One region of the Lysinibacillus sp. NPDC097162 genome, then DNA from elsewhere that is predicted to be linked to it. Evidence: riboswitches for the same ligand, from Rfam matches in the RefSeq annotation. Region 1 holds a riboswitch; the other holds the start of a gene.
The links. A riboswitch is a leader RNA that binds a small molecule or an ion and turns the genes downstream of it on or off. The one in region 1 is predicted to bind FMN.
Positions count from the first base shown of each region.

Region 1 (11,319 bases):
GTGAGAAGGAAATGCCAGCTATGAACAACCAGTATCAAGTCTTTAAAGACCTAGGTGTTCAAACATTGGCTGTCAACATTGCACAAACAGATTTTGAAGTACAAAATTTTGTCGATAAGTACGATCTTACATTTCCTGTAGTAATTGACAAAACAAAAAGTGTTATGACTGCCTATAATGTTGGGAATTTACCTGCAACTGTTTTAATTGATCCAGATGGTAAGGTAGTTAAAATTACGACTGGAGAAATGACAGAGGCGAATATCGCTTCTTACATGGAATTAATAAAGCCAAAATGAGGGGTAATTGACGATGGAGAATATCATTTGTGCTTGTGGACATAGTAATCCGTTTGGCACGAAGCTCTGTGAGAAATGTGGTCGTCCTTTAACCGAAGAAGAAAAACAGAATAAAGTTGTCGATATGCGCTATGATGGTACGGCTATTCGCTCAAAAACGTACAACAAAACAATTGTCGATAAAATTTGGAATTTTTTCTCTAGTGTTAAAGTTGGAATCGCTTTAATTATTATCACATTAATAGCAGCTTCAATTGGAACCTTATTACCGCAAGAGTTTTACGTAAAAGCTTCTGACATTGAAAAGGGAGCATATTACGAGGATGTTTATGGTTTCGTGGGGAAAATCTATTATACATTAGGTCTTTCAGATTTATATAGCTCTTGGTGGTTCCAAATTTTAGTTGGGATGCTTGCGGTATCGATTATTGTTGCAAGTCTTGACCGTGGTATACCACTTTATAAATCATTGAAAAATCAACGAGTAAAGCGCCATGAAAGCTTTATGAAGCGCCAACGTATTGTTGCGGAAGGACAAGTAACTGGAAGTCCTGAAGAGACGCTTAATAAAGTTGAAAAGAAAATGACTGAGATGAAATATAATGTTCGTCGAGATGGAAGTGCTTTGTTAGCAGAAAAAGGGCGTTTCGCTCGATACGGTCCGTACATAAATCATGTAGGCCTCATTATCTTTTTAGCAGGGGTTATGTTGCGTTTAGTTCCTGGTTTTTATGTCGATGAATCGATATGGGTACGTGAAGGTGAAACACGTGCAATAACAGGTATGGAAGGTTATTTTATTGAAAATCATGAATTTATTTTAGAAACACATGATAATACACCACAAGGCGAACAGCTGAAACAAGGCGTGAACGTCGTTGCAAAAAACTTCCAAACTAATGTTACGTTATACAAACAGCCTGAAGATGCAATTGCTGGTGATACGGATAATCTAGAAAAGGTTAGAGATTATTCAATTCGAGTTAACCATCCGTTAAAAGAAGATGGCTACGCATTATATCAAATGGATTATCGTTTAAATGAATTAAAGCAAATGAATTTTGAACTAGTAAATAAAACAACTGAGCAATCACTTGGTAAAGTAGAAATCGATTTAACAAACCCTAAAAAGGACTATGATTTAGGAAATGGTACATCTGTTAAACTACTTGTCTACACGCCAGACTTCTCTGGGTTTGAAAATGGTGTACCGCAAACTGCGACGTCCGTTCCTAATAATCCAGCATTTCTATTTAAAATGACAACACCAGAAACACCAGAGGGTGAAACAAGCTTTGTTGCTATTAAACAAACACTAGAGCCACTAGGCGAAAATCAATACAAAATGAAATTTGCAAGTGTGGAAACACGAGATATGTCAGGCTTTACGATACGTAAAGACCGCACAATCCCTATTTTATTTGTTGGTGGTATTATTTTCATGATTGGCGTTGCGATTGGTTCATATTGGAATCACCGTCGTCTTTGGTTACAAGTAGAGCCAGATGGTAAATTACTGATGGCTGCCCACGTAAACAAAAATATGTTTAGCATGAAAAAAGATTTAGATGCCGTGACTGCATTTGCTGGTCTACCACAATATAATGACCAGTTAGATATAGCAGAAGAGGATGAAAAGTCCACAAGCCATGGCAATAATAAAAAGGAAGGTGACAACACCTTATGAGTTTGATTGACTTAAGTGGGAATCTATTATTTGTAGCATTTGTAGCCTATCTAGTAGCAACCTTATTATTTGGCGGTGCAATTAAACAATCCAATGCTTCCGGTAAAAATACTGATAAATGGGGTAAACTTGCAATTACAGTGACGATTGTTGGTTTCCTTGCACAACTTGGTTATTTTATTACACGTTGGATTCATACAGGGCACGCTCCTGTAAGTAATATGTTTGAATTTACAACTGCTTTCGGGATGTTTATCGTTGCAGCATTCATTTTAATCTACTTTATTTATCGTCTGACAGCATTAGGATTTGTAGCGTTACCTGTAGCGCTTTTAATTATTGCATATGCGTCGATGTTCCCGAGCGAAGTAAGTCCATTAGTACCTTCATTACAAAGTTATTGGTTAACAATTCACGTTATTACAGCTGCCATGGGTCAATCCATTTTAGCAATTAGTGCAGTTGCAGGTTTAATTTACTTATTAAAAGTTGTGGATTTAAAGAAGCCTTCAAAGCAACGTTTTTGGCTTGAAGCCGTTATGTACTGTTTAGTTGTTGTAATTGGCTTTGTTGCTGTTTCATCTACATTTAGTGTTATGGATTACGAATCAAAATACACGTATCTTGATAAAGAAGGTGTATCTCGTCAAATTACTTATAATTTGCCACCAATTTTTGGCATGCACGATTATGAGGCAGTTGAGGAGCATGGCATGTCTCCATTAGTAGAAATGCCTGCACTCATTAATGCGAAAAAATTAACAACAGTTGTTTGGTCTTTACTAGTAGGGTCATTACTATACTTATTAATTCGTCTTATTGCACGTCGTCGAATTAGCGCATTGTTCCAGCCGCTTGTTAAACGTGTAAATCTGCAATTATTAGATGAAATTGGTTATCGATCTGTTATTATTGGTTTCCCTGTTTTCACGTTAGGTGCACTCATCTTTGCGATGATTTGGGCACAACTTGCGTGGAGTCGTTTCTGGGGATGGGACCCGAAAGAAGTATGGGCCCTTATTACATGGTTATTCTATGCAGCATTCCTACATCTACGTCTATCTAAGGGCTGGGAAGGTGAAAAATCTGCTTGGTTAGCACTAATTGGTTTTGGTATTATTTTATTTAACCTAATAGCTGTTAACTTAATTCTTGCAGGTTTACACTCCTACGCGTAACAATGGGAAACGAAAAGCCTTTTCGCTGCGGCGAAAGGGCTTTCTTTTCTTTTCAAGACGTTGTGTACCATGTACAATAGAGGATAGAGAAAGTTTGGAAGAGAGGGATCGTGAAAGTGTCAGAGAATATTTCAGTATTAGTAGTAGACGATGAGGATCGCATTCGCCGCTTATTAAAAATGTATTTGGAGCGCGAAGGGTACCAAGTCGACGAAGCAGAGAATGGTGAAGAAGCGATCGAGAAATCTTTAGAAAAAGAGTATCACTGTATTTTACTAGATATTATGATGCCTGAAAAAGATGGGCTAGAAGTTTGTGCAGAAATTAGAGAACGTGCTGCAACTCCAATTATTTTATTAACTGCAAAAGGTGAGGAAGCGAACCGTGTACAAGGCTTCGAGCTTGGGGCAGATGATTATATTGTAAAACCATTTAGTCCGCGTGAAGTAGTGCTACGTGTAAAAGCTATTTTGCGTCGCTCACAAGCATTTTCTCCTACAACAAATGCATCTTCATCAAAAGATTTAGTGGTATTCCAACACTTGATGATTGATCATGATGCACACCGTGTAACTGCAGAGGGAATCGAAGTAAATTTAACACCGAAAGAGTATGAATTATTGTATTTCCTTGCAAAATCTCCAGACAAAGTATTTGACCGTGAACAATTACTAAAAGAGGTTTGGCATTACGATTTCTTTGGGGATCTACGTACAGTAGATACACATGTTAAGCGATTACGTGAGAAGCTCAATCGTGTATCAGAAAACGCTGCAAAAATGATTGTCACTGTTTGGGGCGTTGGTTACAAATTTGAGGTTGTCAATGAATAGAATATGGAACAGTGTTGTCGGGAAGCTATGGGTAACCATATTGCTTCTCGTTTCATTTGTATTATTTGTTTTCACGGTTTTAATGCTCGAATTCCTTCAAAACTATCATATGCAGCAAGCCGAGATTTCGTTGCGTCAAACGGCTGCAACAATAGCGAGTATAGTGGATGACAATGAAACAGCCGAATCGACTTCGCAACTATTAACAGATATTTTACCTGATGGTACAAATGCGCTTATCGCCATTAATCATCTAGAAGTAACATTTGCGATGCAGGAAGGCGTTAACAAAAAAGAAATTCAAGGCGCAATTTTAGCGAATAAAGCATTCCATGAAGTTTTCAAATCAGATGATCCGATCATTAAGGAAATGATGATGCCATCGTCGACTGATAAAGAAAAAATGGAATCGTATGTCGTGTTAGGTTTCCCACTAAACGTAGAAAATGAAGTGCATGGTGCTGTATTTATTTACCAAAGTCCAGATGCGTTACATAAAACGTCCAAAGAGACTACGAAAATTGTCTTTTTAGCGGCATTCATTGCCTTTGTGTTAACGACATTCTTTGCATTTTTCCTTTCATCACGTATTACTTCACCGCTACGAAAAATGCGCGAGCTAGCATTTGAAATTGCAAAAGGTAATTTCGAGGCAAAAATGCCGACAACGCAAAACGATGAAATTGGACAGCTTGCGGTTGCATTCAACCAAATGGGGCGCCAGTTAAAGCACAATCTAGAGGTAATCAATCAAGAAAATGAGCAATTATCCAATATTTTAACTTCTATGACTGATGCTGTTATAACGTTTAATCGTGATCGTACTATTTTACTCAGCAATCCACCTGCGGAACGCTTAATGCAAAAATGGTTTGTCAATAAAGGCTCGCAAAGTGCAAAGCCTATTCCACCTGAACTATATCATATGCTTGATCATGTATTAATGTTTGAAGATAAGCTGGAAGAAGAAATTGAGATGGATGGAAATTATTATACATTTACGATTAGCCCGCTCTATAGTGGGGAATTGATACGAGGAGCTGTTGCTGTTATCCGTGATATGACAGAACAGCATCGTCTAGAAAAGCTTCGCTCAGACTTTATTGCCAATGTATCACATGAGCTACGGACACCTATTTCAATGCTTCAGGGCTACTCAGAAGCGCTAATGGATGATGATTTTATACAAGATCAAGAAGAGCGCAATGAGATTACTAAAATTATTTATGATGAATCAAAGCGTATGGGACGTTTAGTTACAGATTTATTGGATTTAGCACGGATGGAATCTGGACATATGACATTATACAAAGATGAAGTACCGATTAATGCGACATTTGAGCGCATTACGCAAAAATTTGCACAAGTAGCAAAAGAGAAGCATGTACAGCTCCTATTTAATAGTGAGTTTGAGGAAGATGCGGTCATAAGCATGGATGAGGATCGTATTGAACAAGTGTTAACGAACTTAGTTGATAATGCACTGCGTCATACAGATGAAGGTTCTGTCTTTGTGAAAGTAGAGAAGGAACCGACATTTGCTAAAATCTCTGTTCAGGATACAGGACATGGTATTCCACAGGAAGATTTACCATATGTTTTTGAGCGTTTTTACAAGGCTGATAAAGCGCGTACACGTTCTAAAGGTGGTACAGGTTTAGGGCTTGCTATTGCTCGAAACATTGTAAAGGCACATTCTGGAAATATTATGGTCGATAGTGTATTAAAAGAAGGAACAACCTTTACTTTCTATTTACCCTTTGACTAACTAACTTTGTCCGTTAGAAGCCCATTGCCATTGATTCGAAAACTTAATGCCAATGCCAATGTCTGTTAGCTGATTGTATGTAGTTTTAGTGCAGGAAATGGCACATAGCGAAATTTTGAGCAAAAAATCATTAATTAAGATGTAACTTGTGCGAGCGTTAGACGACAAATACTATGAGAACGGGGGTGGAGTGCTTTGAATGACTCCGTGTTCCATCGATTATACGATTCATACCATCAAGACGTGTTCCAGTTTCTTATTTATCTAGTGAAAAATCGTACACTTGCTGAGGATCTATCACATGAGGTGTACGTTCGTGTTCTGCGATCGTATGAACAATTCGCAGGAAATAGCAGTGAAAAAACATGGCTTTTTGCTATTGCTAAAAATGTCGCAATAGATCATTTTAGAAAGCAGGCAGTGCGGAAAAAACATTCGCTCGATTTTTTTGACTGGGAAACGGAACAACTACATTCAACCACACCATCACCGGAAGATATGCTACAGGCCAGTGATGAATTAATGCAAATAGAGTCTGCACTTGAAAATTGTACAGGGGATCAAAAAATGGTGATTATTATGCGCTTTTTCCAAGATTTATCGATTGCTGAAACAGCGCAAATACTTGATTGGACAGAAGCAAAGGTTAAGACGACGCAACATCGAGCCATTAAATTTTTAGGCAACAGCTACAACAGGTTAGGGAACAGGAGGCGAAAAGGCAATGACTCATAAACAATTTGACGACGATGAACAACTAGAACAAATGTTGAAGAATGCCCCGAAGCTGACTGATAACCGTTCGAAAGAAGAAGTGTTGAAACGATTGCTAGCAGATTCACGTCTGCAAGATAATATACATCTTCAAGAAGCAATGCAACAACCAACAGATTCAAAAGTGCTTGAAGAGCAAGAGCAGTCTATTGCTGCTTATGAGAATGAAAGCATCAAGCCGATGCAAAAGCGTAAAAAGAGTAAGTTACCTATTTTTAGTAGTATTGCAGCTGTTTTTGTACTATCAATAGCAGGGTACGTGTTTTTAACAAATAATAATCCAGTTAAGGATGAGGCAAATGCCCCTCCTGAAAATTTTTCTACGATGCAAGAGGATCGAGCTATACAAGAAAATGAAAATGCAGATGGTGTGATGAAAGCGAATATCGGTGCCGAACATGCACGAATGCTATCGCTTCGGACATCAGTTTACGAAGACGATTTAGCAAATGCAGTAGTATTTAGAATCGGCTTACCAGGTGGCAATGCTGATAGCATACCAATGACCTATGTAATCCCGAACGAAAAATTAACGGCTGATTTTGGAAAGAAAAAGCCGACAACTCTACAAATGTATGAAAAATACGCACCACAAATTGATGAGGAAGCACTTGGTTTTGCTAATTATCATCCATACAAAGGTGAGTTGAAGGAAGAGGGTGAGACGCTAGTTCACGTCTTACCTAAAAAAAATGATTACGATGTAGCTTCAGCTTCCGTAACAAAATATTTAAGCTCGTTAAAAGATACTTTTTCCGACTCTGAATATAAAGCGATTGCGTTAAAAAATGCAGATGGTACTCCTTATGAATTTTCGCAGGTTGGTGAGCCAAGTGAGCCTATACAGTTAACGAAAGATAATCATTACAACTATTATTTATATACAGAAGAAAATGGTACTGAATATTTATCGCCAGACTTCCACCAAACATATCCTACTGTTACAGAGGCACTTATCGCCATGCGTGATAAAAAAGATGATATTTATGTACCTGTCATCCCTGAAAATGTAACGTACACAGTGAAAGAAGAAGAGGGTGGTGTTGTCATCACCTTTGACGCACCGTTAGATTTGATGACAATGGATGCTGTGCGGGCAACGCAATTAATCGAGGCCATGATGCTGACAGCTTCAAGCTTTGATAAAAAGCTACGCTTAGATAACGTCGTACAGGATAGTTGGGAAGGCTTTGATTTAACAAATTTTTTACCGATACCTGTAGGTGCAAATAAACAAACAATGCAGTAACAAAGAAAAACAGCTATCTTTTATGAGATAGCTGTTTTTTTGTATGAGTTGTCTGATGGGGAAAACGCGGAAATCGGGTGCTGAAGCGCGGAATCCGGCTGTTGAAGCGCGGAATTCAGGCTCTGAAACGCGGAATCCCAGTGCTAAAACGCGGAATTCGTCGTTCATGGCTGAATTCGAATTACCTGAACTCGAAAATCAAATGGCCCTTTTATAGAAGCATTCATTAAAACATACAAATTTAATCGGAATTTTTTAAGCAGAAGTATTTACTTTTATGTGATAAAACATTATAGTTAATTTATAAAATAATATTGATTCATCTTCGGGGCAGGGTGAAAATCCCGACCGGCGGTAATAGAGTTGTAAATCGCTAGTGTTGTACTAAACTACATTAGCTCGCATGATTTACTAAATGGCTCTTCAGCCCGCGACCTGTGCAAAGATTTTTTTGCATGGCTGACTTGGTGCGATTCCAAGGCCGACAGTATAGTCTGGATGGGAGAAGATGAAGGTACGATCGTCATTCGTTGTTACGAATTAAGCTATGTGCGAGCGTTTTTTTCAGTGTGTCTACTAATTACACTGTATGCACAAAAAATAGCTAGTAATGGCGTTATTTAATCATGCCTTTTCTCCCTTATGCTGATGTGCATAAGGGTTTTTTCGTGAAAAAACAATCGATTACGTCGTAACCTTTCTTCTTGCAAGATTGAATCAGCAAAGAGGAGAGAGTTTTCAATGAAGAAAAATATCAAACTGCAATCGTTTATTACGATTGGTATGCTAAGTAGTATTTCGTTTTTATTAATGCTTTTTAATTTCCCGATTCCGCCGTTCCCAGCATTTTTAGAGGTGGATTTCAGTGATATGCCAGCTTTACTTGCAGCTATCACAATGGGTCCAGTTGCGGGTATTTTAGTAGAACTATTTAAAAATATACTGGATTGGATTTTCTCGGGTACGCCTACAGGGGTTCCGGTTGGACATATTGCAAACTTTGTGACAGGTATATTATTTATTTTACCAGTATCATTTGTTTTTAACCGTTTTAAAACAATTGCGGGTCTTGTTGGAGGTTTGGCGACAGGAACGATCGTTATGGCAGTAGGGATGAGCTTTTTAAATTACGCAGTATTTTTACCGATGTACACTTATTTCTTAGGTATGGAGCCAGTAGTTGGCGATTCATTATATAAAATGATTATTGCAGGTATTTTGCCGTTTAATATCGTAAAAGGTGTTCTATTAACAGCTATCATGGTGTTACTGTTCACAACGATGCGTAGATGGATTGAACAACAGCGTACAATGTATTTATCAAAATAATAAATTAAGCCTCGAGTTTATTCTTACTCGGGGTTTTTTGTGTATAGATCTAATAGCATACTGGAATCTTCAGGAATTGACTAGTCTAAATTACTATTTTAATGTACAATTAATGTGAGATTAGTTAGATTTGAGGAGATTGAAGAGATGAGTGAAAACAATGGACAATGGTCCGGTAAGTTAGGGTTTATTTTAGCATCGGCGGGTGCTGCGATTGGACTAGGGGCAATATGGAAGCTACCATATGTCACAGGGCAAAGTGGTGGCGGCGCATTTTTCCTTATATTTGTGGTGTTCACTTTGTTAATTGGCCTACCGATGTTATTATCCGAGTATATTTTAGGGCGTGGTACGCAATCAGAGGCGATCACAGCCTATAAAAAGGTTGTTCCAACGAAACCTGCTTGGGCTTGGGTTGGACGCATGGGTGTACTTGGCTGTTTTCTATTATTAACCTTTTACAGTGTTGTAGGAGGCTGGATATTTATTTATAGTGGCCTAGGTGTATCTGGGGCTGTTATTGATTCAACGGTTAATCCAAGTGAGTTATTTGGAAAAATTATTAGTACTCCGTGGATTACGTTACTAGGTTTAGCGTTATTTACACTGGCAAATGTACTTGTCATTTCACTAGGTGTACAAAACGGCATTGAAAAAGCAAATAAGTGGATGATGCCATTATTATTTGTTATGTTTATCGTTCTTGTTGTTCGTGCGTTAACATTAGATGGGGCAATGGAAGGTGTGAAATTCTTCTTATGGCCAGACTTTTCAAATATAACGGGTAAAGCGTTATTAGAGGCGTTAGGGCAGTCATTCTTCGGTTTGGCAGTAGGGTTCTCTTGTTTGGTTACATATAGTTCGTATTTGAAAAAGGATGTTAGTTTACCAAATTCTGCTGGCTCAGTAGTTTTACTGACTGTGCTCGTGTCATTTTTAGCAGGACTAGCTATTTTCCCTGTAGTGTTTGCCTTTGATTTAGAGCCACAAGCTGGGCCTGGCTTATTATTTATGGTGCTACCGACAGCATTTAGTCAAATGCCTTTTGGTGAACTATTTTTAGCGCTGTTTTTATTACTATTTTTATTTGCGACGTTAACGTCATCATTTAGTTTATATGAAATCATTGTTGCAGCATTTATGGAGAAGTGGCATATGTCACGTTCAGCCTTAACGATGTTGCTAGGAGTTGTTGTTTTTATTGCTGCCATTCCATCGGCATTATCATCTAGCTTGTTAGCGAATGTATCCATTTTCGGAAAGTCGATTTTTGATGCTACTGATTATTTAGTGTCCAATTTAATGCTACCATTGGGCAACTTATTGATTGCAATCTTTATTGCCTATGTAGTAGATAAAAGCTTTGTGAAAAAGGAATTGCTCATGGGAAGTCAAATGGGGCAGGGATTTTATAAGACTTATCGCGTGCTAATGTTAGTAGTCGTTCCGATTGTTATTATCGTTGTTTTATTAAATATGCTTTTACAAAAATAATATTGAATGAAATTGTTTGAGTGCCTGGCACTTGCAGACACAATATAAGCCGCAACACTCGCTATCGCGCGATTGTTGCGGCTTCGTTTATACGTTCTCACAGCAGGCTAGGTAGTTTTTTACTTCTGGGAGAATTCAGAATTGTTTGAGTGCCTGGCACTTAATATTCACTTAGGGCAAGCTCACCTAACCAGTTTTTTTCTTTAATCATTTGCTGCGCTTGCAGTTCACTTTTTGCAATTGGGAATACTTTGTCACATTGTGAGATTGCGAACAGTTTACGAATAAAATCATCTGTCACAATGATGGCGATTTTCTTTTCGGCAATCGTTACTTTCTTTGCGAAATTAATAATCATACCAAAACCAGTACTATCAATATTCGTTACCCTTTGCATATCAATTACATAGCCATGCTTTGTATCTAAACTAATAGCATGTAGCTCCTCTTTTAACTCATCGATTAATCCATATTCTAAATTCCCTGTAAAGGCGATTGAAATATAATCAGTCTTTGAATCAATATTTATCATGTTATTCTTACTCATTTCAGTGCTCCTCCGTGTCATTTAGTTAAAAGATTAAAATTTAAATTTATTTACTTCGTTTTGTAGTTTAGTAGAAATTTCCGCTAACTCCTCTGATTTATGTGAAATCTCAGCTACAGTTGCATGTTGTTCTTCAGACGTAGCTGCCATTTCTTCGGAAG
Region 1 covers NZ_JBIWDT010000001.1:479,161-490,479, forward strand. Annotated here, with positions in the region: gene resA (thiol-disulfide oxidoreductase ResA) at 1-299, shown strand, start outside; gene resB (cytochrome c biogenesis protein ResB) at 313-1,986, shown strand; gene ccsB (c-type cytochrome biogenesis protein CcsB) at 1,983-3,164, shown strand; gene ACIQXW_RS02285 (response regulator transcription factor) at 3,281-3,997, shown strand; gene ACIQXW_RS02290 (ATP-binding protein) at 3,990-5,765, shown strand; gene sigX (RNA polymerase sigma factor SigX) at 5,961-6,500, shown strand; gene ACIQXW_RS02300 (RNA polymerase subunit sigma) at 6,490-7,788, shown strand; FMN riboswitch at 8,106-8,302, shown strand; gene ACIQXW_RS02305 (ECF transporter S component) at 8,530-9,117, shown strand; gene ACIQXW_RS02310 (sodium-dependent transporter) at 9,265-10,611, shown strand; gene ACIQXW_RS02315 (STAS domain-containing protein) at 10,772-11,158, opposite strand; gene ACIQXW_RS02320 (methyl-accepting chemotaxis protein) at 11,192-11,319, opposite strand, start outside.

Region 2 (11,319 bases), 300 kb from region 1:
GATCCTCAATTACATTCGTAACATATGTTAACCCTCGATAAGCTAGTTTGATTTGCTTCTCAGGCACAGTACAAATTTGTCCTATTTCAAACCCTTCTGTGTAGCTATTAGGTACACCAGCAATCAACGCTTTTGATACTTGAGGATTATCAATTTCTAATGTATACACAAATAAGGCACCCAGTTTTTCTCTTGCATCATTTAAATAGCTTCTTAATTCCCAATAATCTTCACTTTCCACAGGATTATTTAAAAATTGCTGATACTGTTTGACATCAAGTGATGATGCAATGGATATAGCCGCTTCCAGACTTTGGTTAGCGATTGACTCTTCCACCGTTTTTTTCATCTTCACATAAGAAGTGACAACATTTAAACTTGTGAACAATGACAATAATACTGTCGCTAATACTAATATTAGTTTAATTTTACGTTTTTTCATACAAACTGGTACTTCCTCATCTATTGTATTAAATATTTAATTATGTGTATTTACTACTGTAACATTTAATATTTATGATAACTGCAATAATATTATACTATAGTAATTTTCATTTTTTCATGTTTGTTTTAAAAAAATCCCTTTGAAATATAACTTATATCCAAGTTTATTTTTTATAAAAATTTCAAATTGTTATACTATATAAAATAATTTCATTTTCTTTCGAAAAGCGAAATAGCAACAAAAGGAAAGGAGAACAGCCCAACAAAAGTTATGCCATTCCCCCTAGTATCTATTAAATTATAAACTATGCATGACGAATTAGATAGCCTGAAGTATTTTTCCTTTTATGGTTGTCGGAAGAATAAGGTCACCCCTTAAAAATTGGTGCAGGGAAAACGTAAGTGGCTCACTATTCTCCCCTATTCCCACAATGACTTCTAATTGATTTGGTGAGTATAGCACTGTGTGCAATGTACCAAAGTATTCTTTATATTGCTTAAAAAATAGTGGTGAATCTCCATCATTAAAATATTGAAAAGCAGACATAGCAGTCGTACATGCGTTTGCAACAAAATGATTTATATAGCGCTTGCGTTGTATTGAATTATCAATAGATGCTTTATTTTTATCTTTCAATTCTTGTGATTCAAAATGATTAGTACACATAAATGAGTGTTGTTCAAAAACAATTTGCTCCGTTGGTGTAGCCTCTACCACGACCACTTTTCCACTTCGATCAATCATCGAGTAGTTGTAGCAATAACGATGTGGGATTTTTTTTAATTGTAAAATGGCTTCTTCAATATTTTTACAATTATCCAGTAATATTCGAACAATTGTTGACGCAAGAAAGCCATCTCCTTCCCATTCATTATTAACGAAATGAAGTCCTACAACTAATCCTTTTTCATTCATTCCATCTAGCCTACCAATGATTTGCTGGCTAAATCCAACACTTGCATACCCTTCTGACGGATTAGAAAAAACAAATCTTGCATCATATAAAGTAGGGCTAAAATCGTAATTTCTCACATAATGCCCATTATGCACAAACGACGTACATCCCATATCTGGAAATGTCATATTATAACCACTATACATTTTTATAACGGATTCATATGACTGTTCTAAACCAGAAGCTAACCCTTTTATCTCTTGTAAAAGATTCGGCGAAATATTCTGTAATGCCTCTTGAGCCTTTTGAGCATTACAAGTAGCTGATAAGGCAAGAAACAGTTCATCTTGTATTAAATGAGCTGATGATTGTATTTCCTTACTTTGTTGAAAACCCACGTCATAAGCATCTCCCATTATCGAAACTACGCTTACTACTAAATCTTCGTATTTTTCCATTTCCATACCTCCTATACTCCAATCGGATGATAATATTATCGTATTCCTTCAAGTAACTGGAAGGTCAAGAGGCACTATAAAAAATGCTAAAAAAAGAAGTCATCTTCCATATAGGAAGACGACTTTCAAAGTGACCAAATCATTAATTATAAGGTAAAGATAAATTATTTAAATATTGCCCTTAATTCTCTATTTGCAATTATTTAAACAACCTATACCTATCATCTAAAGTTTTTCTTTTTCTTTAGATCTGAATGTTTTACAACATGTATCTGATGATTGACTTGCCGCCTCTTTGGACATATGCATTTCAAAATCAGAAGCAAACTCTGCATCATGTTTCTTATCGATACGTTTATCCATATCGATTGCTATCTTTTCAGCACCACAAAAATTACCTTTGGCATGGAAAACACAATTTGATACAGCACAGCTTACTTGAACATTCGGCATAACTATCCACCCCTTGTGATTGGTCTAGAAAAATATAGATAAGTCTAATCCATACTCTTCATTAAGTATTTTGTCCAATCCAAGCGTTTTTACAAGCAAAGCATGAAAATAACTTTATTATTTATTTAAAATGGCTATCATTAATTTTTACTGGAAGACCGAGTTTTATCTTGAGGCTGTAAAAATTTTGGGCGTTTATTATATCCACTTGGAGCTGCACGTATTAAAGATTTTTTGATATCAGACCAATTCAAATCTGCACCAAGACTTACGTACGGTACACCTAGCACGCGTATATTCGCAACATAAATAAGAATAAAGAATAGGGACAAAAAGAAACCAAATAAGCCAAAAAAAGAAGCCATTAAGACGACAAATAGACGGAAAATACTCATGGCCGTTACAAACGATTGATTTACAAGTGTATATGCCGCAATACTTGAAATAGCAATTACTACTATCATTGAAGGACTCGTTATGCCTGCCTTAATCGCCGCATCTCCGACAATTAAACCTCCCACAACACTCATGGTTCCGCTCAAAAGAGATGGTAAGCGGAGACTTGCCTCTCGAAATAATTCAAACATAAATAACATGAGCAATATTTCCAGTAAGGTAGGAAAAGGCAAGCCCGTTCTTGATTGTACAACTGTTGCTAAAAGTAGAATTGGCATTTGTTCTTGATGATAGGTCGATAAGGCAAGCCAAAAACCTGGTGCAAGCATACTTATTAATATGCCTACGATTCGTAGCAGTCGTTCTATAGAACCTACAATAGCTGGATAATCATTGTCTTCACCTGATTTAAAGAGTAAAAAGATATTAGGTGGTGTAATGATGACATAGGACACTCCATCAACTAAAATAAGAATGCGTCCTCTACTTAACGTTTGTACTGCAAAATCTGGGCGACCTGTATAATCATGTAGGGGAAGAATTTTAGATGTTTTGCCCACCCCATCCATCAATATATCGCCATTAATCACGACATCTGTATCAACTTTACGTAATTGCGTTTTCACTTCATCCACCATCGTTTTATTGGCAATATCTTCCATATAAAGAACGGCTACAGTTGTTTTAGAACGCCTACCAATTTCCATTGTTTCTACACTCAATGAATTAGTTGGTAGTCGCTTGCGAATTAGAGCAATATTAATAAAGACATCTTCTATAAAATCATCTCTCGGTCCTTTAATTACCAGTTCATTTTTTGTTTCTTCAGGATTTCGATTCGGCTTATTTGAAATTTTACTTGAGAATAAAATTTTCTCCTTTTCAAAGTACAGCAAAGCATATCCTGTATATACACGTGTAGTAGCCACTTCTAAATTCGTTATTTTTTGAAGATTTGGAATGTGTAATTCATTTATTATTTGCTCTGCTAATAATGGTGTTGAAACATTTTCGCACAAAGATTGGACTCGATTTATAATCACCTTATTCAATAATAACTGATCGAACATTGATTCACATGTAATAAAATGAACATTATGCTGTTGAAAGGTATAAGATTGAAATATTACGTCAGCAGAGCGTTGAAATAGTTCTTTCAACGTTTTCAATTCGATATTTTGATTCATTGATTGAATATTCCTCATCTCCTACTGAACTCGATTCAAATAAATTATTGTACTAAAATACACATACAATATTTTTCCCAATGTCCAGCAAATTATGCAGTTATCCTTTTCACCTATACATTATGTCATTGAAATTTAGCCAATCATTTTCTGTAAATTCGCCATTTCAATAGCTGATATTGCTGCGTCATAACCTTTATTACCAGATTTTGTCCCAGCGCGTTCAATTGCCTGCTCAATATTTTCAGTTGTGACAACACCAAAAATAACTGGTATGTTAGTTGTAAGAGAAACGTTAGCTATGCCTTTTGCTGATTCGTTACAAACATAATCATAATGTGTTGTAGAGCCACGAATAACTGTGCCAAGACCAATAATGGCATCATATTTTTTTGTTTCCGCTAGCTGTTTTGCAATAAATGGAATTTCAAATGCACCTGGTACCCACGCAACATCAATTAAATCCTCGTCTACACCATGACGTTTTAGCCCATCCATTGCACCGCTTAATAATTTACTAGTAATAAATTCATTAAATCGACCAACTACTACCGCTATTTTTAAATCATTGCCAATTAATTGTGCTTCAAATGTTTTTCCCATAAATTGATTCTCCTCTTTTACACTGTAAGTGAATTTTTTCCTTGTATTTGTTGACGACGATAGGCTGCTAATGCATCAATCGAAATCATTTTTAATTTGTGTTTTTCCGCATATTTGACTAAGTCATCAAAGCGAAGCATTTCACCATCATCCCCCATGATTTCACAAATAACACCAGCTTGTATGCTTCGGCAAAGCCTTGCTAAATCGATAGTTGCCTCCGTATGCCCTCTACGTTCTAAAACACCATTTTCCTTTGCTATAAGGGGAAATACATGCCCAGGTCTACGAAAATCAGTTGCTTGCGCTTGTGACTCTAGCATTTTTCGAATTGTCAACGCACGTTCAAAGGCGCTAATGCCTGTTTTTGTATCTTTGTAATCAATACTTACGGTAAATGCCGTTTGGTAATGATCTGTATTATTTACGACCATTGGATGCAACGCTAATTGTTGTGCAAGCTGCTGTGAAATCGGCGTACAAATAAGCCCTCTTCCATATGTGGCCATAAAGTTTATCGTTTCTGGTGACATGAACTCTGCAAGGGCAAGTAAATCCCCTTCATTTTCACGATCTTCATCATCCACGACAACAATCATTTTGCCTTGTTTTAAATCTGCAATTGCTTCTTCAATTGAATGTAGCAAATTGCCACCTCCTAATAAACTTTAATTTACTGTACGTTCTTTACTTTCAAAGACAGGTTAAAACCCATGCTTCGCTAAGTAATCTTTTGTAATGGTCGGTGATTGCTGACCACGCTGTAGCTGGTGCATAATGTATTTACCAACTAAATCGGTCTCAATATTGACTGGTGATCCAACATTTTTTGTCCCTAATACGGTTTCCTTGTATGTGTGGGGAATAAGCGATACGGTGACGCTGTTTTTTGCCACATGGAAGAGCGTTAAACTCGTTCCATCAATTGTGATTGAACCTTTAGGAATACAATAGCAAGTTAACTCCTCTGAAAGTTCTATATCGATGTATACTGCATTGGCCATTGGACGTTTGCGTAATATTTTTCCCACTCCATCAACATGCCCTGAAACAAAATGACCACCAAAACGTCCATTCGCAGGCATTGCACGCTCTAAATTTACTGCATTACCAACCGTGAGTTGCTGCAAATTTGTCGCTTTCACTGTTTCAGGCATTACATCCATTGTCAGTTCCTGCTCATTATAATGTGTTACTGTCAAACACACGCCATTGACAGCTATACTATCTCCTAGCTGCACGTCCGATACTATCTTTGGCGAAATAACAGTTATTTTCATACTTTGTCTATCGTTTTGCAAGGTTTTTACTGTACCAACATCCTCAATAATACCTGTAAACATTTTTCCACCTACTTTCTACTTTTTAAATTTTGACCTGTAATTGCTTAAACGAGACAAACAAAAAACCCCATATAAAAATGGGGTTTGGGAGTTCTAATTCATAAGACGTCACTAAATAAACCTAATGGAAATAAATTTTCCAAAGGCTACCATCTCATCGTTCTTCTCCCATCCAGACTATAACTGTCGGTTTTGGATTTGCACCAAATCAGCTTGCGCTCACGGACTTTGAATTGCTTCATCACCGCCGATTGGGAATTTCACCCTACCCCGAAGAACAGATACCTATTAAATTTTTAACTAAATAAAAAAACTCCCCAACGAAGGCGATGGGAAGTAGTTTTGAATATAAGCGTAGCCAAATAGACCTTTTAAAGTCATATGAATTTAAAAAGCTTACACATATACCCTTCTCCCATCCAGACTGTAACTGTCGGTTTTGGATTTGCACCAAATCAGCTTGCGCTCACGGACTTTGAATTACTTCATCACCGCCGATTGGGAATTTCACCCTACCCTGAAGGATATGTTTATTTAGTTACTTCATACGATAACATTATTTTAATACATTATCCACTTAAAATTTTTTAATGGCTATTTTGTGCAGTTTAATTGCCTTGGCACAATCCACATGTGCAAATTAAAGCAACCAGCTAATAATTGAGCGTATGAATAAGGAGCAAGGGACTTTGGGGATAATTTAAAATAGTAACGTTTGCATGGACTTTTGAAGGGTTCATAAATAAATAAATAAATACGCTCTTTTAGTAGAAAGATGTACAGTAACCTTCATCTTAACTAAAAGAGCGTATTCTTTTTAATTTCCTATTTTTTGGTATTTTCCTAAAGTATCGTTTGTTAAATGTAATTAGAACGCTTCGGCGAGTACTTCTTTCAGAAACATCCCCGTATAGGAATCCGATACTTTTGCCACTTGCTCTGGCGTTCCTTCAGCTACAAGCTTACCACCTGCGGCTCCTCCTTCAGGTCCAATATCGATAACCCAGTCAGATTCACGGATTAATTCCAGACTATGTTCGACGACGATAACGGTATTTCCGGCACAGACAAGTCTATTTAATAAAGCATGTAACAATTTAATATCAGATGGATGAAGACCTGTCGTAGGTTCGTCCAATAAATAAAGCGTGTGGTTTTTGGATGCTTTACTTAATTCGTTTGCCAGCCTAATACGCTGTCCTTCACCGCCAGATAAAGTTTTGACCGATTGACCCCATTGAAGATAGCCCAACCCAACCTCACATAGCATTTCAATCATGCGAGAAATCTTTGTTTCCGATTTCAAAATTGGTAAGCTCTCCTCCACAGACATATTTAGCAAATCTGAAATGGAGTATCCTTCATATTTAACTTGCAACACTTCGTCAGTAAATCTTTTCCCTTTGCAGTTTGTACATGTCACTTCTATATCTGCTAGGAAATCCATATCTACTGATAATACCCCTAAACCTTGGCATGTTTCACATCGTCCACCCGCAGAGTTAAATGAGAAATGCTTTGAAGTTAATTCTCTTTCTTTTGCTTCTGGCAATCCTGCAAACAATTTGCGGAGGTGAGTAAAGACATCCGTATAAGTAGCGACATTAGAACGCTGTACTCTTCCCATTGGCGATTGGTCAAAGATAACGATATTTTCGATATGCTCTAACCCACTAATTTCCTTACATCCTATTTGGGCAAGGTTTTTCGATTTTCCTTGTGCAAGAATGTCAAAAACAAGCGTAGATTTCCCCGAACCTGAAACGCCTGTTACTGACACAAGACACCCCAATGGAATAGAAGCAGTAGGGATGTCGACATTTCGAAGTTTTGCTTGTTGAATCTTGATATGCTGTCCATTTCCCTCCCTACGAACTCGAACAGGAGAAGGGGAGCATTCTTCTACCAAATAAGCTCCAGTCACTGATTGCTCATTTGACATTAAATCATCCAGACTGCCTTCACCTACAACAGTACCACCATGTATTCCCGCACCAGGACCGATATCAATAATATGATCTGCCGCTCGCATCATCTCAACATCATGCTCGATAACTAGTACAGTATTACCTAAATCACGTAATTCCTGAAGCACTCGAATGAGACCTGCTGTATCCTTTGCATGAAGACCGGTTGTCGGTTCATCCAAAATATACAGAACGCCAGTTAAAGCTGAACCTAATATGGTAGCAAGTCGTAGACGTTGTGTTTCCCCACCAGACAATGATACCGTCTGACGGTTCAATGAAAGGTAACCAAGTCCAACATCGATAAGCCGCTGAAGTGTTGTTAACATATCCTCGATAATAGGCACCAATAAATGATGACTTGCTTCAGGTAACGCCGTCTGCAAGCTATTCGTCCATTTGAATACATCTTCAAGCGACCACTCAGATACGTCCGAAATTGTTGCATCCGCTACCTTAACTTGACGAACTTCTTTCTTTAAGCGTGCACCAAGGCAATCTGGGCAAAGTTGTTCATGAAAGAAACTTCCTTCTTTTTCTTTAGCCCCTGATTCTCCCTCTTTCTCCTTATATCGTCTCCATAAGCTCGGTATGACTCCTTCAAACTTTGTTCCTGAGACCGGTTTACTATTTGGATAGTGACGTTTAAATTCCTCGCTCTCGACGCCATAATATAATAAATCTCGCTGAACATCATCGTAATCTTTTAATGGTAGATCAAGATCAAATTCAAATCCATAATGCTTTCCTGCTGCCACTAAAATACGCATTTGAATGTCACGATGGACCCCCTTTAGTGAAGCTACGCCACCGTCGCGTAAGCTGAGCTCAGGATTAAACACCATCGCCTCATTAATACTCGCCACATGACCAAGGCCACTACAAGTTTCACAAGCACCTTCTGGCTTGTTAAAAGAAAAATGTAGCATGCCTAATTTCGCTTGCTGTTCATGGCAATTAGGACAACTAATTATTTGATTGTCTATTTCTTCATCTTCTTCTACGAACGCTTCTGTTGGTTCAAAAGAAGCAGGAATACTCATATTACATGAAGTACAAACTTGTTCCCCAAGTCTGGCAAAGATAAATCGGATATACTTATAAATTTCTGTTACTGTTCCTACCGTTGAACGTGGATTTCGATTTGTCACATGCTGCCCGACGCTAATTGACGGTGACAGCCCACGAATAAACTCAACCTTTGGCTTGCTAATCGCATTAGCCATCATTCCCATAGAATCTAAATACTGTCTCTGGCATTCCCGCTGAAGTGTATCCATAGCTAACGTTGATTTCCCTGAGCCAGAAGGTCCAGTCAGTACTACTAGCTTATATTTAGGTATGGAAAGCGACACTTTCTTCAAATTATTTTCCCAAGCACCTTTAATAAAAATGGTCTCTTTCATCATTATCCTCCTGAACATAGTACGACTTACTAGTATCATCATTAGCTTAAATTCTTACGATATTTTATTTAATTTTCCTTGTTGTCTTTTTCAGCTGTAACAATCACTCGAGAGTTACCCATCATGAAAACGAAAATGGCTGCAATAACAATAGGAATGAGTGCAAGAAGAAACACATGTGTCACAGAGTTAGACATAGCATTCACAATAATATCAAGAATGTTTGCAGGGATATTTTCGCGTACACTAGGTTCAAAAATTTCTCTCATATCGCCAACATCAAACATTGCAGAATTTGATCCTTGCCCCATATTTTTGAAACCTTCTGTTAGCTTACTAGTAAATACATTGTTTTGAATTGTGCCAAAGATTGTAATGCCCATCGTCATACCTAGCGTACGAAGAAACGAATTTGTTGAATTTGCAGTACCGCGATAACGAGCATCTAAATTATGCTGTGAAGCTGTCGGTAATAATGAGAAAGAGAAGCCCATGCCAAAGCCTACGAGAATCATATACAGCGTAAGAAGTATTCGAGCCGTATCTGGCGTAAGTGTGCTTAGTAAAAACATACCTGCAAAATAAGATATTACTGAAATAACCATTAAGTTTCGATAGCTTATTTTCGTTAAGAAAATACCGCCAAAAGCACTTCCTGCAACAGACCCCAACATCATTGGCATCAAAATTAGTCCTGCATTCGTAGCGGAAGCACCATATACAGCTTGCACATAAATTGGTATATATACTGTTAAAATAATAAAAGTACCACCATATAAGAACGCTAACATTTGCGAAGAGGCAAATAATCGACGTTTAAATAAGAAGAAAGGAAGTATTGGTTCTTCTGCTTTCAGCTCTACAAAAAAGAACACGATAAAGAACACAGCGAAACTGATAAATAATGAAATTATCGGCGCAGAACTCCAATCGAACTGTTTACCACCTAGCTCCAATGCGAACATAAGACTAATAACAGCGAATACAAGTGTAGCCGCTCCCCACCAATCGATTTTCTGTTTAGTAAGAACAGGGGATTCTTTATAATTTTTTATAATAAGCATTAATGAAACGATACCGATTGGCAAGTTAATATAAAAAACCCATTCCCAACCAAAATGATCTGTAATATAAGCGCCTAAAAGTGGACCTACAACACTTGCGATACCGAATACAGCGCCAAGTAGCCCTACCATTTTCCCTCGTTTTTCTGGTGGAAAGATGTCAAATACAATTGTAAATGCGATTGGCATTAGCGCACCTGCACCAATCCCTTGAATCGCGCGGAAAATGCTAAGTTGCTCAATTGTATGAGCGAAACCGCAAAGAGCCGAACCAAGTAAAAAAACACCTAAACCAAAAATAAAAAATCTTTTTCTTCCATACATATCGGATAACTTACCGAAAATAGGCATACCAGCCATTGTTGTTACCATATAAGCAGAAGTAACCCAAACAAATTTGTCCATGCCTCCAAGTTGCGATACGATTGTTCCCATTGCAGTCGCAACAATTGTATTGTCAATTGCTGACATAAAAATGGCAAGAAGTAAACCTGCCACTACTAATTTTGTATTACTATTACTTTTCGATGCTTCCATTTAGAAACCCCTTTACAAATTATTAATACCTTCGCTAGAATGAACACGTAAACAATTACACACTCATCAAATATCTTGACCATCTAATATCTCGACCATCAAGATATTAATAGTCTAAAAGGAGGCTTATCTTTTGTCAAGCAATCAAGAAAATCAAATGACTGATCCACGTGAACATTTCACTTCACTTATGCGCGGGCTAGGAACTCGTACAATATTACACCAGCAAAATGTGGCCGCATCTCTTGGGCTATACAATAATGATTTTATTTCTTTGGATATTTTGCGTGAAACTGGTCCAATTACTGCCGGAGAGCTTTCAAAAAAAACGGGCCTTGCTACAGGTAGCATTACGGCATTAGTTGATCGCCTTGAAAAAATCGGTTATGTGCGTAGAGAAAATGACCCTAATGATCGTCGCAGGGTCATTATAGTCCCTGAATATGAATCGAAAGAAGAAATTCGTCATACGTATGAGTCACTTCACCAAGCCATGCTTCAACTAGCTTCATCCTACAAGCAAGAAGAGCTTGCTCTCATTTCACAGTTTTTACAAAACGCAAGT
Region 2 covers NZ_JBIWDT010000001.1:777,489-788,807, reverse strand. Annotated here, with positions in the region: gene ACIQXW_RS03795 (sensor histidine kinase) at 1-442, opposite strand, end outside; gene ACIQXW_RS03790 (C45 family autoproteolytic acyltransferase/hydrolase) at 764-1,798, opposite strand; gene ACIQXW_RS03785 (DUF1540 domain-containing protein) at 2,024-2,251, opposite strand; gene ACIQXW_RS03780 (spore germination protein) at 2,392-3,834, opposite strand; gene ribH (6,7-dimethyl-8-ribityllumazine synthase) at 3,970-4,437, opposite strand; gene ribB (3,4-dihydroxy-2-butanone-4-phosphate synthase) at 4,455-5,084, opposite strand; gene ribE (riboflavin synthase) at 5,142-5,780, opposite strand; FMN riboswitch at 5,937-6,062, opposite strand; FMN riboswitch at 6,184-6,309, opposite strand; gene uvrA (excinuclease ABC subunit UvrA) at 6,649-9,153, opposite strand; gene ACIQXW_RS03755 (MDR family MFS transporter) at 9,222-10,754, opposite strand; gene ACIQXW_RS03750 (MarR family winged helix-turn-helix transcriptional regulator) at 10,912-11,319, shown strand, end outside.
Region 2: another riboswitch for FMN. It lies ahead of ribE (riboflavin synthase); the one in region 1 lies ahead of ACIQXW_RS02305 (ECF transporter S component).